One region of the Caballeronia zhejiangensis genome, then DNA from elsewhere that is predicted to be linked to it. Evidence: riboswitches for the same ligand, from Rfam matches in the RefSeq annotation. Region 1 holds a riboswitch; the other holds the start of a gene.

Region 1 (7,281 bases):
TGCAGCTCGTGCGCCGCAACTGTGCGGCGCGGCTCGGCGTCGAGCCGGTCGTCAACATGCGCGTGGGCGCATCGGACGCGCGGCACTACCGCATGCACGGCGTGCCTACCGTGGTCTGCGGACTCACCGCGCACAACATGGGCTCGTTCAACGAGCACGTCCACATCGACGAGCTGCGCGCGCTCGGCGAGATCTATGCCCTCACCGCCTTCGACTACCTGCACGACGTCTGACCGGCCCGTCCGGCTTTCGTATCGCGTTTCGCGTCAACTTCCACACGTCGTATCGACCAGGGAAAACGCCATGTCACACGACCTGAGTATCAGCCGCGAGCAGCGCGGCAAGTTCCGGCGCATTCTGGCCTCTGCGCTCGTCGGCAACATGCTCGAGTTCTACGATCTCTTCATCTACGGCTTTCTCGCCGCCATCCTGGCGAAGGCGTTTTTCCCGACGGGCGACCCCTACACGTCGATGCTCGCCACCGCCGCGACCTTTGGCATCAGCTACTTCATCCGGCCGCTCGGCGCGGTCGTGATCGGCGGATACGCTGACCGGCACGGCCGCAAGTCCGCGATGATGCTGACCATCTGGCTCATGGCGCTCGGCACGCTCGTCATCGCCTGCGCGCCTTCGTATGCGATGCTCGGCGCCGGCGGCACGCTGATCCTCGTATTGGGCAAGTTACTGCAAGGCTTCTCGGCGGGCGGCGAGTTCGGCTCGACGGTCTCGTTCGTCACCGAGCACGCGCCGCGCGGCATGAAGGGCTATTTCGCGAGCTATCAGGTGGTCGGCATCGGGCTCGCGACGGGACTCGCGAGCATCGTCGGCCTCGGCACGACACGCCTGATGACGCCTGACACGCTGCTCTCGTGGGGTTGGCGCGTGCCGTTCATCATCGGCCTCGCGATCGTGCCGTTCGGCTACTGGATTCGCCGCCGCGTCGACGAAACGCCTGAGTTCGAAGCGAGCCGGCACGAGCACAGTCCGCTGCGCGAGACGCTCGCGACCGCCAAGGCGCGCATCGCGGCGGCGATCGGGCTGTACTCGCTCGCCGCGTCGACGAACTATCTGCTGGGCGTCTTCATCCCGCTCTATGCGCAGAAGGTGCTCGGCCTATCCCCGGCCGATTCGATGCTCGGCGCGATCGGCTATTCGGTCGCGCAGATCTTCCTGCCGCCCGTGTTTGGCGCGCTGTCGGACCGCGTGGGACGGCTCGCGCTCATCACGGCGGGCACGCTGCTGACGGTCGCGCTCACGATGCCGGCGTTCCATCTGATGGTCGCGCAACCCACGGTCGGCGTGTACGTGCTCTGCATCACCGGCCTCACCGCCTGCGTCATGGTGTTCCAGGGCGCGATGCCCGCGTTCGTCGCGGAACTGTTTCCGCACGGCACGCGCACGACCTGCATCGCGATCGTTCACAACCTGACTTTCGCGGTCTTCGGCGGCCTCTCGCTGATGATCTGCACGTGGATCGCCAACGAGACCGGCAGCAAGTTCGTGCCCGCGTGGTACGTGATGGTCACCGCCGTGGTCGCGCTTACCTGTATCCTCTGGTTCAGGTTGCGCTATCAGCCTGCGCGCATCGAGGAGAACGCGCTGAACAACGCGTGAGCGTCGCGCCGGTCTTGCCGCGCACGCCGGCTCGCCCGGCCTGGCCCAATCCGACCGGAAAAAACATTCGATGAGACTCAGGCACATAGAGGTGGTCAACGCGATCCGCGTCACGGGCACACTCAAGGCCGCCGCCGCGCTGCTGTCGCTCACGCAGCCGGCGGTCACGCAGATACTGCAGAGCGCGGAGCGCCAGCTGGGCTACGCGCTCTTCGAGCGCACGCGCGGCAAGCTGGTTCCGACGCGCGAGGCCCAGCGCCTCTTTCCCGAGATCATGAAGCTCGACGAGCAGTTGCACGCGGTGCAGCGGCTCGCCGACAACCTGCGCGGCGGCACCGACGAATCGTCGATCCGCGTGTTGGCCGCACCGGCGCTCGCGCAGACCGTCGTCGCCGATGCGGCGCTAGCGTTCGCGGCGATGCATCCGAACGTGAAGCTCTCCGTGCGATCCGACTACTCCGCGACCGCGGTCGCGAACATCGCGCTGATGGACGCGGATGTCGGCGTGCTCTATCACAGCGTCGCGCATCCGGCGATCCGCGAGATCGAACTGGCCTCGAGCCGGCTCGTGTGCGTGGGTCATCCCGACGTGCTCGACGACACCGCGCCAATCGATCTCGCGGCCTTCGACGGGCGTGAGATCCTCGGCCCCGACCCCGACGATCCGGTCGGCCGCCTGCTCAACAAGCGATTCGAGGAGCACGCGCTCGACGTGCGCACGACCCTCACGGCGCAGTCGTATCACTCGCTCATCGCGCTTGCCGCGCGCTCGCGGCTCGTCACGATCGTCGACGAATTCTCGGCGCTTTCCGCCCGCGCGTTCGGCCTGAACGTCGCGCCGCTCGCGCCGGAGATCGCGATTCCGGTCGTCGCAAGTCTCGCGATCAGCGGCGAGCGTTCGGCGCTCGTCAATCAGTTCGTGCAGATGTGCAAGAAAATCATGCGCGCGCAGATGAAGCCGCGCGCCGTTCAATCCTGAACCTTCCCGACACCCGAGCCATGACCATTCAGACCTTCAATCCGTCGCGCGCCACGCGCGGCATGGCGGTCGCGCCGCACTCGCTCGCCTCGCAGAGCGCGCTCGCCGTGCTGCGCGAAGGCGGCAACGCCGTCGAAGCGATGATCGCCGCTGCCGCGACCATCGCGGTCGTCTATCCGCACATGAACGGCATCGGCGGCGACGGCTTCTGGCTGGTCTCGCGGCCGGGCGCCGAACCCGTCGGCATCGAAGCGTGCGGCGCGGCGGCGGCGGCGGCGACGATCGAGCGGTATCGCGGGCTCGGGCTGGAGCGCATTCCGCATCGCGGGCCGCTTGCCGCGAATACGGTTGCGGGTACGGTATCGGGCTGGCATGCGGCGTTCGAGTGGTCGCGCACGACGCTGGGCGGACGGCTGCCGTTGTCGCGGCTGCTGGACGATGCAATCGACTATGCGACGCACGGCGTGCCCGTCACGGAAAGTCAGGCGCGCTGCATCGCCGCCAAGCGCGATGAACTCGAAAGCTTGCCCAGCTTCGCGGACACCTTCATGCCCGCGCCCTTGCAGGCTGGCGATCGCTTCACGCAGCCGCGCATGGCCGCGACGCTTACGCAACTCGTGCGCAACGGGCTCGACGATTTCTATCGCGGCGATCTCGCGCGCAGCATGGTGGCGGAATTGAGCGCGCTGGGAAGCCCGCTCGCGGCCGGCGATCTCGAACGTCACCACGCGCGGATCGTGACGCCGCTCGCCCTCGCCCATTCGCTCGGCACCGTCTACAACATGCCGCCGCCGACGCAAGGCATTGTGTCGCTCATCATCGTCGGATTGCTGGACCGTGTGCTGCGCGACGACATGGACCCGCTTGGCCCGGCGTATGTTCACGCGTGCGTCGAGGCGACGAAGCTCGCGTTCGCGATCCGCGATGCGCACGTCACCGATCCCGATCACATGGACGTCGATCCGCAGGCGCTGCTTGCGCCCGAACGTCTCGACGAGCTCGCCGCGCAAATCTCGATGGATCGCGCCGCGCCGTGGGGCAACGGCCTCGGCCCCGCCGACACGGTATGGCTCGGCGTCATCGACGGCGATGGCGTTGCCGTGAGCTTCATCCAGAGCATCTATCACGAGTTCGGCAGCGGGATCGTGCTGCCTTCGTCGGGCGTGAACTGGCAGAACCGCGGCTGCAGCTTTTCGCTCGACGCAGCCTCGCGCAATCCGCTGATGCCGGGACGCCGGCCGTTCCACACGCTGAATCCCGCGCTCGCGCGTTTCGCCGACGGTCGCGTGATGGTCTACGGCAACATGGGCGGCGACGGTCAGCCGCAATCGCAGAGCGCGGTGTTCACCCGAATCGCGCGGTACGGATGGAATCCGCAGACGGCCATCGATGCGCCGCGCTGGCTGCTCGGCCGGACATGGGGACAGGCGAGCGACTCGCTCAAGCTCGAAGCGCGCTTCGGCGAAGAGACCGCCGCTGCGCTCCGAAGCCTCGGCCACGAAGTCGATGTGCTGCTGCCCTACGACGAAACGATGGGCCATGCGGGCGCGATCATCCGTTATCCGAACGGATGTTTCGAAGGCGGACACGATCCGCGCAGCGACGGTGCGGCGATCGGCTGGTAACGCGCGTTCCCCGCTTGATGTTTCAAGCGGGGAACGCGCCGCTCAGAGCAGCGCTTCGCTGCGCGCCATGCTTGCCGACGGCGCAGCAGCGACCTGAACCGGTTTTCCCGGCCACTTCCGCAGCACGGCTTCCGCGACGAGTTCCGCCGTCGCCGCCGAAAGCGTCCATCCGAGATGCCCGTGCCCGGTGTTGTAGAACACGCCGGGACGCCTGCCCTGCCCGACCTTCGGCAGCATGCTCGGCAACATCGGGCGCAGGCCACTCCACGGAATCACGCGCGCGGTCGACACTTCAGGAAAGTAACGCCGCGTCCATTCGACCAACGGCGCGATGCGGTCCGCGCGGATGTCGCGGTTGAAGCCGTTCAGCTCCGCCGTGCCCGCCACGCGGAATCGATCCGCGCCGAGACGGCTCGTGACGATCTTCGCGCGGTCGTCGAGCAGGCTGACCCACGGCGCGTTCTCGCGGCTGCGCGCATCGTCGAGACAGACGGTGATCGAATAGCCTTTGACTGGATAAACGTTGACGTGATCGCCGGCCATCGAGGCGAACGCCCGGCTGCCCACGCCCGCGCAGATCACGATGCCGTCGAACTGAAGCACGCTTTCTTCGCCCGCCTGCTCGACCCTCAGCGCAATGCGGCCCGCCTCATCATCGAACGATTTCACCGACGTCTCATAGCGGAACTCGACGCCGTAACGCACGCATGCATCGGCGAGACCGCGCGTGAACTTGTGGATGTCGCCGGTCGAATCGGAGGGCGTGAAGAAGCCCGCATGAAAATTGCCCTTCAGCGTCGGCTCGATCGACGCGATTTCCTTAGCTGTTACCGCATGGCGCGCAAGGCCCGCGCCGTTGAGAATCTCGTTCACCTTCGACGCGGCCTCGAACTCCGTGCGGGTAGCGTAGAAATGCAGGATGCCGCGCCGCTCCAGATCGAAGTCGATGCGCTCCGTCTCCGCGATGCGGAACAGATGCTCGCGCGCCGCGAGCGCGAGGCGCACGGTCTCGGCCGTGTTGGCCCGATAGTTCGGAATCTGCCGCAGGAATTCGCCCATCCAGCTGTACTTGTGCCAGCCGGGGCGCGGATTCATCAGCAAGGGCGCGTCGCGCGTGAACATCCACTTGAGACCTTTCAGCACGGTCGCGCGGCTGTTCCAGACTTCCGCGTTGCTGGCGGAGAGTTGCCCGCCGTTGGCGAAGGAGGTTTCCATCGCGGCATAGCGATGACGTTCGAGCACGGTGACGCGAAGGCCGCGCTGCGCGAGGGCGTACGCGCTCGTGACGCCGGTGATCCCGGCGCCGATGATGGCGATTCGTGACATGACATGGTCCAGTTTTCGTTGAGCATCGCCGGCCGTCCATAGCCGGCACCGATGCCCCATCTGTCCATGTACCTGAGAGTTTCGCCCGCGCGCCGTGCATTGCTGCCGGCCGGGGCTCCCCTTCGGTGGGCGCGCATGGCGCCGCTCTCCAGATGTTCCGGCGCACACGGTCCTTTTTGCCTGAGAGTTTCCGGGGCGGTTGCTCCGTCGGCGTCGTCGCGGGGACGAGCTCTTCCGTGGCGCGTTGTCGAACACCTCGACGATACCCATCCGAAATGCGCGTGGCAAGCCTTTCTTTCCTTGGTCCTTCCCCCGGAATTTACTCTCGGAAAGACACGACTCGCCCGAATTTGAGAGGTTGGTCGGGGCTTCAGTGCCTGCATGACGCGCAGCCACTGTTTATATCTCTGTGGACGGCGCGTGTGGCGGGCTGTGGTTGCCGGAGTTTTTCACAATCGCACCTGCGCCCGTCATCGCGGCCCGGCGCCATGAGCAACCAATGAACGGCACGGTGATCGTTGACCTGCGCCCCTCCTCTGCCGCTCCACCGTTGCGATTTCGATGGCTGCTTCCAACGCTCGAGCTATCGCTGGCGACAATGCCGTTGCCAACCATCCAGGGAGCCGTCGCGCGACGGATCGCTACGGTTTTCCCAAAGGCGAAAAGCCAAGCGGCCTCACATCTTGCCGCGTCAGCGGTGAGGATCGACAAAGGTAGCCAGGCAGCCTCATCGGAACGCCGGCGCGCATGGCCGCTGCATTGCGTGCCATGGCTGCATGAAACATGTCCCGTGCAGCCTTTCGTCGTTTAACCTAAGTGGGAGCCGGCCGGATCTTCCTCCCGCTACGAATGAGAGACTTGCCATCGCCGCCTCCCGAAGCTCGGCGAGCAACTGAAAGGCGCGTCAAAGCGGCTGACTTCAACTATGGGCGGTCGGCGTGAGTTGCGCAATGTCGACGGGCTTGCCCGACGAGCGGATGACACGCATTACGATCCACGCCAAAAGATAGGCCGAACCACAGACGACGAACAGCACGTTGTAGCCTGCATTGATGTGGCCGAGCATCTTGAAATGGTCCAGCACTGCGCCAACAAGCAGCGGGAAAAGCGTCGCGCCCAACGCACCGGCCAAGCCACCAATCCCAACAACGGAACCGACTGCTGCCTTCGGGAACATGTCAGATGCGGTGGTGAAAAGGTTTGCCGACCATGCCTGGTGCGAGGCTGCCGCCAAACTCAACAGGCCAACCATCGCCCACATGTTGTCGATGAACGGCGAGAATGCGATCGGCATAACAAGGAACGCAAAGACAAGCATGGTAGTTTGTCGCGCCTTCGTCACAGACCAGCCGCGCTGAATCAGCTTGGACGAGATGAAACCACCGCCAATGCTACCTATTGAAGTTGCGACATATACCATCACCAGCGGAAGGCCGAGGTTCTTCAGATCGAGGTGAAAGCGCGAGTTGAAATACGACGGCAGCCAGAAGAGCATGAACCACCAAATCGGGTCGGTCAGCAGCTTACCGGCGAAGAAGGCCCATGTCGGACGCAGCTTGAGCAACGTGAACCAGCTTACCTTTTGGGTCGCGGGAGCAGAAGCCGAATCCTCGCTGATGTAGGTTAGTTCGGCTTCATTGATCTTGGCGTGCTTTGCCGGCACCTGATACATGAAGTACCAGAAGGCCAGCCAGATGAATCCCGTCATGCCGGTGATGAAGAACGCGGCCTCCCAGC
Region 2 (7,281 bases), on a different replicon from region 1:
GCGCTTGAATTCATCGCGCACGGCCATGTATGCCGCGTGCGGCCCGCCGAAGCCGACCGGCACGCCGAAACGCTGCGTATTGCCGATCGCGACATCCGCGCCCCATTCGCCCGGCGGCGTGATGAGCGTCAGCGCGAGCAGATCCGCCGCGGCGACGACATGGCCGCCCGCCGCGTGGATCGCTTCGGCGAGCGCGCGATAGTCGCGCACATCGCCGTTCGCGCCCGGATATTGCAGCAGCACGCCGAATGCATTCGCGCTGGCGGCATCGGCGGCGGGACCGACCTTCACGTCGATGCCCGCCGGCTTCGCGCGCGTCTTCACGACTTCGATCGTCTGCGGCAGCACGTCGTCGGCAACGTAGAACACGTTCGACTTCGGCTTGCCGATGCGTTGCAGCAGCGTCATCGCTTCGGCGGCGGCGGTGGATTCGTCGAGCAGCGAGGCGTTGGCCATCGCGAGGCCAGTCAGGTCCATGACCATCTGCTGGAAATTGAGCAGCGCTTCGAGGCGCCCTTGCGAAATTTCCGGCTGATAGGGCGTGTATGCCGTGTACCACGCCGGATTTTCGAGCACGTTGCGCAGGATCACCGCCGGCGTGTGCGTGCCGTAGTAACCCTGGCCGATGTAAGTCCGGAACACCAGATTCTCGTCCGCCAGCTTGCGCAGATACGCGAGCGCTTCCGCCTCGCTTTTCGGCTGCGTGAACGCGCCGAGCGGCAGCGTGTCCTTGCGGCGGATCGATTCAGGAATCACCGCGTCGATGAACGCCGCGCGCGACGCGAAACCGAGCGCGTCGAGCATCGCGCGCTGGTCGGCATCATCGGGGCCGATGTGCCGCTCGGCGAATGCGTCGTGGCATTCGAGCGCGGCGAGTGACAGGGATGTGCGGTTCATCAGGCGATCCGGGTGTTCGAGCTTCATGTGAATTCCTGCGACGCGGCTCGCTCTTGTCTGCGCGAGCCGCCATCGTCATTGAGATGGGTTATTCGCCGATCGACTTGCCGTAGCCTTCGGCGTCGAGCAGCTTGTCGAGCGTGGCGTCGCCGGCCGGCTTGATCTTGAAGAGCCAGCTTTCGTACGGCGCGCCGTTGACCTGATCGGGCGCCGAAGTCAGCGCGTCGTTCGATGCGACGATCTCGCCCGACACCGGCGCGTAAATATCGGAAGCGGCCTTCACCGATTCGATCACCGCGATCGCGTCGCCCGCCGCAACGGTCTTGCCCGCCGCGGGCAGTTCGACGAACACGATGTCACCGAGCGCTTCCTGCGCGTGATCGGTGATGCCGACGGTCAGCGTGCCATCGGATTCGGTGCGGACCCATTCGTGCGATTCGGTGTATTTCAGATCGGCCGGGATGCTCATTGGATGCTCCTTGCGTGGTTCTTTCGTGAGGTTCTTGATCGGAGGAAACGGGCGCGACGGCTTCAGGAAAGCTCAACCAGAACCTTGCCGTTGCGCACGAACGGAAGTTTTACCACGCGCGCCGGCAGTTGCTTGTCGCGGATGACGACCTGCACCGTGTCGCCGACGGCAACACCCGTGGGCACGCGCGCGAACGCGATCGACTCCTGCATCGACGGCGAAAACGTGCCGCTCGTGATTTCGCCGTCGCCGCGTTCCGTGACGACTTTCTGATGCGCGCGCAGCACGCCGCCCGCCTTGCCGTTTTCCTTGATGAGCACGAGCCCGACGAAGTTCGCCTTCGAGCCGTGCGCTTCGAGCGCGCTGCGGCCGACGAAATCGCGCGGCGTCTTCAGATCGACGGTCCACGCGAGGCCGGCGTCGAGGGGCGAGACGTTCTCGTCCATGTCCTGGCCGTAGAGGTTCATGCCGGCTTCGAGGCGCAGCGTGTCGCGCGCGCCGAGGCCGGCGGGCTTCACGCCTGCGTCGCGCAAAGCGTTCCAGAGCGCTTCCACATGCGTCGCTGGCACGACGATCTCGAAACCGTCCTCGCCGGTGTAGCCGGTGCGCGCGAGCATCAGTTCGCCGAATTGCGTCGACGGGAAAACGACCGCGTTGAACGGCTTGATGTCCTGCGTCTGCGCGCGCGTGTCCGGCAGCACTTGCCAGGCTTTTTCGCGCGCGTTCGGACCTTGCACGGCGATGATCGCGAGGTCGCGACGCGGCGTGATGGAAAGGTTGAATTCGCCTTCGGCATTCAATTGACCGAACCAGGCGATGTCCTTCTCCGCCGTGCCCGCATTCACGACGACGCGAAAACTCGTTTCGGAGAAGTAGTAGACGATCAGATCGTCGATGACGCCGCCGTCGCCGTCGAGCAGGCAGGAATAGAGCGCTTTTCCGGGCGTCGTCAGCTTGTCGACGTTATTGGCGATCGCGTACTTGAAGAATTCGCGGACGGCCTCGCCTTCGAAATCGACGACGCGCATGTGCGAGACGTCGAACATGCCGGCGTCGGTACGCACCGCGCGGTGCTCGTCGATCTGCGAACCGTAGTTGACGGGCATGTCCCAGCCGCCGAAATCGACCATGCGCGCGTTGAGCGCGAGGTGAGCGGCGTGCAGCGGCGTGTGTTGAAGAGAAGTCATCGGGGCCTCGGTTCGCGAAACAAAAAAGGCCACGCAGCGCACTATTCGCCTGCCGGATGCGCCTTTCGTGCTGCGGGAAGCAGCGCGCAAGGCCCATGCCGCGAGCGGTTGCGATGCGTGACCCCTCTGTCCTCGGTACCTGAGAGATTGCGCGAACCGTGCACGGCTGTGCCGCGGTCCATCGCGCGCCCCTTCGGTGGGCAACTGGCTCAATGACGAAGCCGCTGCCGCTCTCCAGAGTGCGAGGAAACTCGTTCCTCGACGCGGTCGGTCCTTTTGCCTGAGAGTTTGCGGGTATGCCCCTTCGGCGGCGCGGTCTTTCTCGTTGCGATGAAAGGCCACGCGCTCTCCCGACGCGTGCGGCAGAATTTACGCGACCGAATTGGGGTTGTCAAACGGATTCGGACTTGCGCGATTGCGCTTTTCCGCAGATTCGAAACCGATGCAAACGCGCGAGCGTGTATCGACAAATCCGTCGTAGTTTGTTTCAGAAGCAGCGCTTTTTCGCAATGAAATTATGCGTACACTGTTCGGATCGCGTTGATTCCTCTTCGACGATCATGGCCACGATCACCATCAACGGCGTTACTTATACAGGCAACCATGTGTCGGTTCGCGGCGGCCGCGTGCTCGTCGACGGCAAGAACGTGAGCGCCGGCGAAGCGACGCGCATCACGCTCGAAGTGCACGGCGACCTTCAGGCGTTTCAGGCGGACAACTGCGATACGGTCGCGGTTCACGGCGCGGTCGGCGTCGTGTCGACCGTGTCGGGCAACGTGACTTGCGGCGATGTCGGCGGCGCGGTGTCGACGGTGTCGGGCAACGTGAACTGCGGCGACATCGCCGGCGAAGTGCGGACGACGTGCGGCAGCGTCAGCCGCCGCTAGGCGTCAGCCGCGCGCGAAGGGCACGCGCCGCCCTTCTTGCTCGCTCTGCATCGCGAGTTCGATGATCGTCATCGTGTCGACTGCGTCCTGCGGCGAAACCGGAAACGGCTTGCCATCCAGAATCGCCGCCGCCAGCGCACGATAAAACTCGACGTACGCGCCATCTCTCGTGGCGAATTCGTGACGCAGATCGAGATCGCCATCGACCTCGCGCAACGTGCCCGGCGGATTCTTCGCGAACTCCGGATTGCCCGGGCGCATCCCCGAACGCAACTGATCTTCCTGCGTATCGAGCCCGTTCTTCACATAACTGCCGCGCGTGCCGTGGATCGCGAAACGCGGCGGCTCCAGCGCCGCGAGCGCGCTCGCGTGCAGGATTACTTCCTTGTCGGCGTAACCGAGCACGAGATGCACGTAGTCCGGCGCGTGCGCGTGGTCGCGATGCGCCTTCACGAACGCCGTCACCGTTTGCGGCGCGCCGAAGAGCGTCAGCGCCTGATCGATCAGATGCGGCCCCAGATCGAACAGCAGGCCGCCGCCGCGCTCCGCTTCCTCGCGCCAGCGCTGCGGCACTTTCGGGCGGAAACGGTCGAAATGCGATTCGTAATGCGTGATGCGCCCGAGCCGTCCGCTTTCGATGAGCGCGCGCACCGTCATGAAATCGCCGTCCCAGCGACGGTTGTGAAACGGCGCGAACACGAGCCCTTTCTGCTGCGCGAGATCGGCGAGCGTGCGGGCGTCGCGCGACGAAAGCGTCACCGGTTTGTCGACGACCACGTGTTTGCCCGCCGACAGCGCCCGATGCGCGAGATCGAAGTGCGTGTCGTTCGGCGTCGCGACGACGACGCACTGGAGTTCGTCGATGGCGAGCAGCGCGTCGAAATCCGCGACGATCCGCGCGTTCGGATAATCGGCCTGCGCGCGCTCGGCCTGCGACGTGGCGATGGCCGTGACTTCGGCGCGGCCGCAGTGCTCGATGACGGGCGCGTGAAACGTCGCGCCGGCGAGGCCGTAGCCCATTACGCCGACTTTGAGTGCTGTGTCCATGCGGGCATCGTCCTGTCGTTGAATTGACCGGATATTGTGGCACGAACAGGGGCCGGAACCGCGCCGCCTCTATCGTCGCCTCTATCGTGTTAACATCGCGCTCTCCTTCGCGCAAGTCACAGCCAGGCGCGCCCAAACTCCAAAGCCAAAACGATGTCCGCTGGTCTGAACGCCGCGCAAAGCGAAGCCGTGCGCTATCTCGATGGTCCCTGTCTCGTGCTCGCCGGCGCGGGCAGCGGCAAGACGCGCGTCATCACGCAGAAGATCGCGCATCTGATCGAAGGGCGCGGCTTCGAGCCGAAGCACATCGCCGCGCTCACCTTCACGAACAAGGCCGCGCTCGAAATGCGGGAGCGCACGGCCAAGCTCCTCGAAGGCAAGACGCTCACGACGCCCGGCAAGGAAGGCCGCAAGATTCCCGTCAATCAGTTGACGATTTGCACGTTCCACTCGCTCGGCGTGCAGATCATGCGGCAGGAAGCGGAACACGTCGGACTCAAGCCGCAGTTCTCGATCATGGATTCCGACGATTGCTTCGGCATGGTTCAGGAACAGCTCGGCACGACGGACAAAGGCCTGATCCGCAAGATCCAGTCGATCATCTCGCTGTGGAAGAACGCGATGGTTTCGCCCGATCAGGCGTCCGTGCTCGCGAGCAACGAGGACGAGCATCAGGCGGCGATCGTCTATCGGAGTTACGCCGCGACGCTGCACGCGTATCAGGCGCTCGATTTCGACGATCTGATCCTGCGTCCCGCGCAGCTTTTCGCGGAGAACGAGCAGGTGCGCGACAAGTGGCAGAACCGCCTGCGCTATCTGCTGATCGACGAATATCAGGACACGAACGCGTGCCAGTATGAACTCGTGAAGCTGCTGGCCGGTCCGCGCGCCGCGTTCACGGCCGTCGGCGACGATGACCAGGCGATCTACGGCTGGCGCGGCGCGACCATCGAAAATCTCGCGCAGCTCGGCAAGGATTTCCCGAAGCTGCATGTCATCAAGCTGGAGCAGAACTATCGCTCGACGGTGCGGATTCTGACGGCGGCGAACAACGTCATCGCCAACAATCCGAAGCTGTTCGAGAAGAAGCTCTGGTCCGAGCACGGCATGGGCGACACGATCACCGTCACCGGCTGCAACGACGAAGAGCACGAGGCGGAATCCGTCGTGTTTCGCTTGTCGGCGCACAAGTTCGAGCGGCGCACGCAATTTCGCGATTACGCGATTCTCTATCGCGGCAACTTTCAGGCGCGCATCTTCGAACAGGTGTTGCGGCGGGAGCGCATTCCTTATGTGCTCTCGGGCGGGCAATCGTTCTTCGACAAGGCCGAGATCAAGGATCTGATCGCGTATCTGCGGCTGATCGCCAATCCCGACGACGATCCCGCTTTCATCCGCGCGATCACCACGCCGCGACGCGGTGTCGGCAACACGACGCTCGAAGCGCTCGGCGCATTCGCGGGCGCGGCGAAGGTGTCGCTGTTCGAGGCGGTGTTCATGGGCGGCATCGAGGCGCGTCTGTCGGCGCGGCAGGTCGAGCCGCTGCGCACGTTCTGCGAATGGATCCGGCGTCTGTCGGACCGCGCCGCGCGCGATCCCGCGACCGAAGTTCTCGACGACATGATGGAAGCCATCCACTACGAGTCGTATCTCTATGACGCGTACGACGAGCGCCAGGCGCAGTCGAAATGGCAGAACGTGCTCGAATTTCTCGAATGGCTGAAGCGCAAGGGCACGAAGCCGGAAGCCGCGCCGGGCGCGGAGCAGACCGGTTTCGACACCGCCGACGGTTTCGCCGATGAAGGCAAGAACCTGCTCGGCCTGATCCAGACCGTCGCGCTGATGTCGATGCTCGAAGGCAAGGAAGAAGACCCGGATGCAGTGCGCCTGTCGACGGTGCATGCGTCGAAGGGGCTGGAGTATCCACACGTCTTTCTGGTGGGCGTCGAGGAAGGCATCATGCCGCATCGCGGCAGTTCGGACGACGACGCGCCCGTCGACGATTCGCGCATCGAGGAAGAGCGCCGGCTGATGTATGTCGCGATCACGCGGGCGCAGCGCAGTCTGCATCTGAACTGGTGCAAGAAGAGAAAGCGCGCGCGGGAGACGGTGGTGTGCGAGCCGTCGCGGTTCATCCCAGAGATGCTGCTCGACGATGCGCCGCCGCCGACGGCCGAAGAAGCGCCTTTGTCGCCGAAAGATCGCATGGCGATGCTCAAGGCGATGTTGCAGAAGACGTGAACGGTTTGCCGTCTTGCTGATGAAAAACCCCGCTCGCGCGGTAATGCCGTTCAGTTAGCGCTGAACGGCATTTTTGTTTGTGGAGCGAGAAGTGGTTGTAAACGGAGCGCCGGGCTGTTAACTTCTCGGTGCGATGCTTGCCAACCACCTCACGTACCTGATCGAAGCACAGGAGCCGGCCGATCTGCGACGGTTGGCCGAGCATCTGCCCTTCGAGTGGATCGAACGCGCAGTCCAGGCGACCGGCACGGCGAGCATCCGGCGCCGTCGCCTTCCGGCCGAGCAGGTGGTGTGGCTGGTCATTGCGCTGGCGATGTACCGTCACTGGTCGATCAGCGAGGTCCTTGACAGCCTCGATCTGGCCTTGCCCAACGAGGCCGCCCCGTTTGTCAGCAAGAGCGCTGCGGCGCAGGCGCGCCAACGCGTTGGCGAAGCGCCGATGGCGTGGCTGTTTGAACAGACCGCGCGAGCGTGGACGACTCAGGACGCGGCCCACCATGCGTTCAAGGGCTTAAGTCTGTGGGCAATGGATGGCACCACACTGCGCACCCCG

The links. A riboswitch is a leader RNA that binds a small molecule or an ion and turns the genes downstream of it on or off. The one in region 1 is predicted to bind glycine.
Region 2: it holds a riboswitch for glycine, as region 1 does, so the genes downstream of both, gcvT (glycine cleavage system aminomethyltransferase GcvT) here and LDZ23_RS32695 (D-amino acid dehydrogenase) in region 1, are expected to answer to the same signal.

Annotation. Positions count from the first base shown of each region.
Region 1 is NZ_CP084287.1:638,536-645,816, reverse strand. It holds gene LDZ23_RS32715 (M20/M25/M40 family metallo-hydrolase) at 1-233, shown strand, start outside; gene LDZ23_RS32710 (MFS transporter) at 304-1,614, shown strand; gene LDZ23_RS32705 (LysR family transcriptional regulator) at 1,685-2,593, shown strand; gene LDZ23_RS32700 (gamma-glutamyltransferase family protein) at 2,614-4,218, shown strand; gene LDZ23_RS32695 (D-amino acid dehydrogenase) at 4,261-5,544, opposite strand; glycine riboswitch at 5,602-5,699, opposite strand; glycine riboswitch at 5,702-5,791, opposite strand; gene LDZ23_RS32690 (MFS transporter) at 6,464-7,281, opposite strand, start outside.
Region 2 is NZ_CP084283.1:2,840,138-2,847,418, forward strand. It holds gene gcvP (aminomethyl-transferring glycine dehydrogenase) at 1-924, opposite strand, end outside; gene gcvH (glycine cleavage system protein GcvH) at 986-1,366, opposite strand; gene gcvT (glycine cleavage system aminomethyltransferase GcvT) at 1,429-2,553, opposite strand; glycine riboswitch at 2,670-2,801, opposite strand; glycine riboswitch at 2,811-2,916, opposite strand; gene LDZ23_RS13675 (hypothetical protein) at 3,114-3,440, shown strand; gene LDZ23_RS13680 (oxidoreductase) at 3,444-4,487, opposite strand; gene LDZ23_RS13685 (UvrD-helicase domain-containing protein) at 4,641-6,728, shown strand; partial or broken gene LDZ23_RS13690 (transposase domain-containing protein) at 6,862-7,281, shown strand, end outside.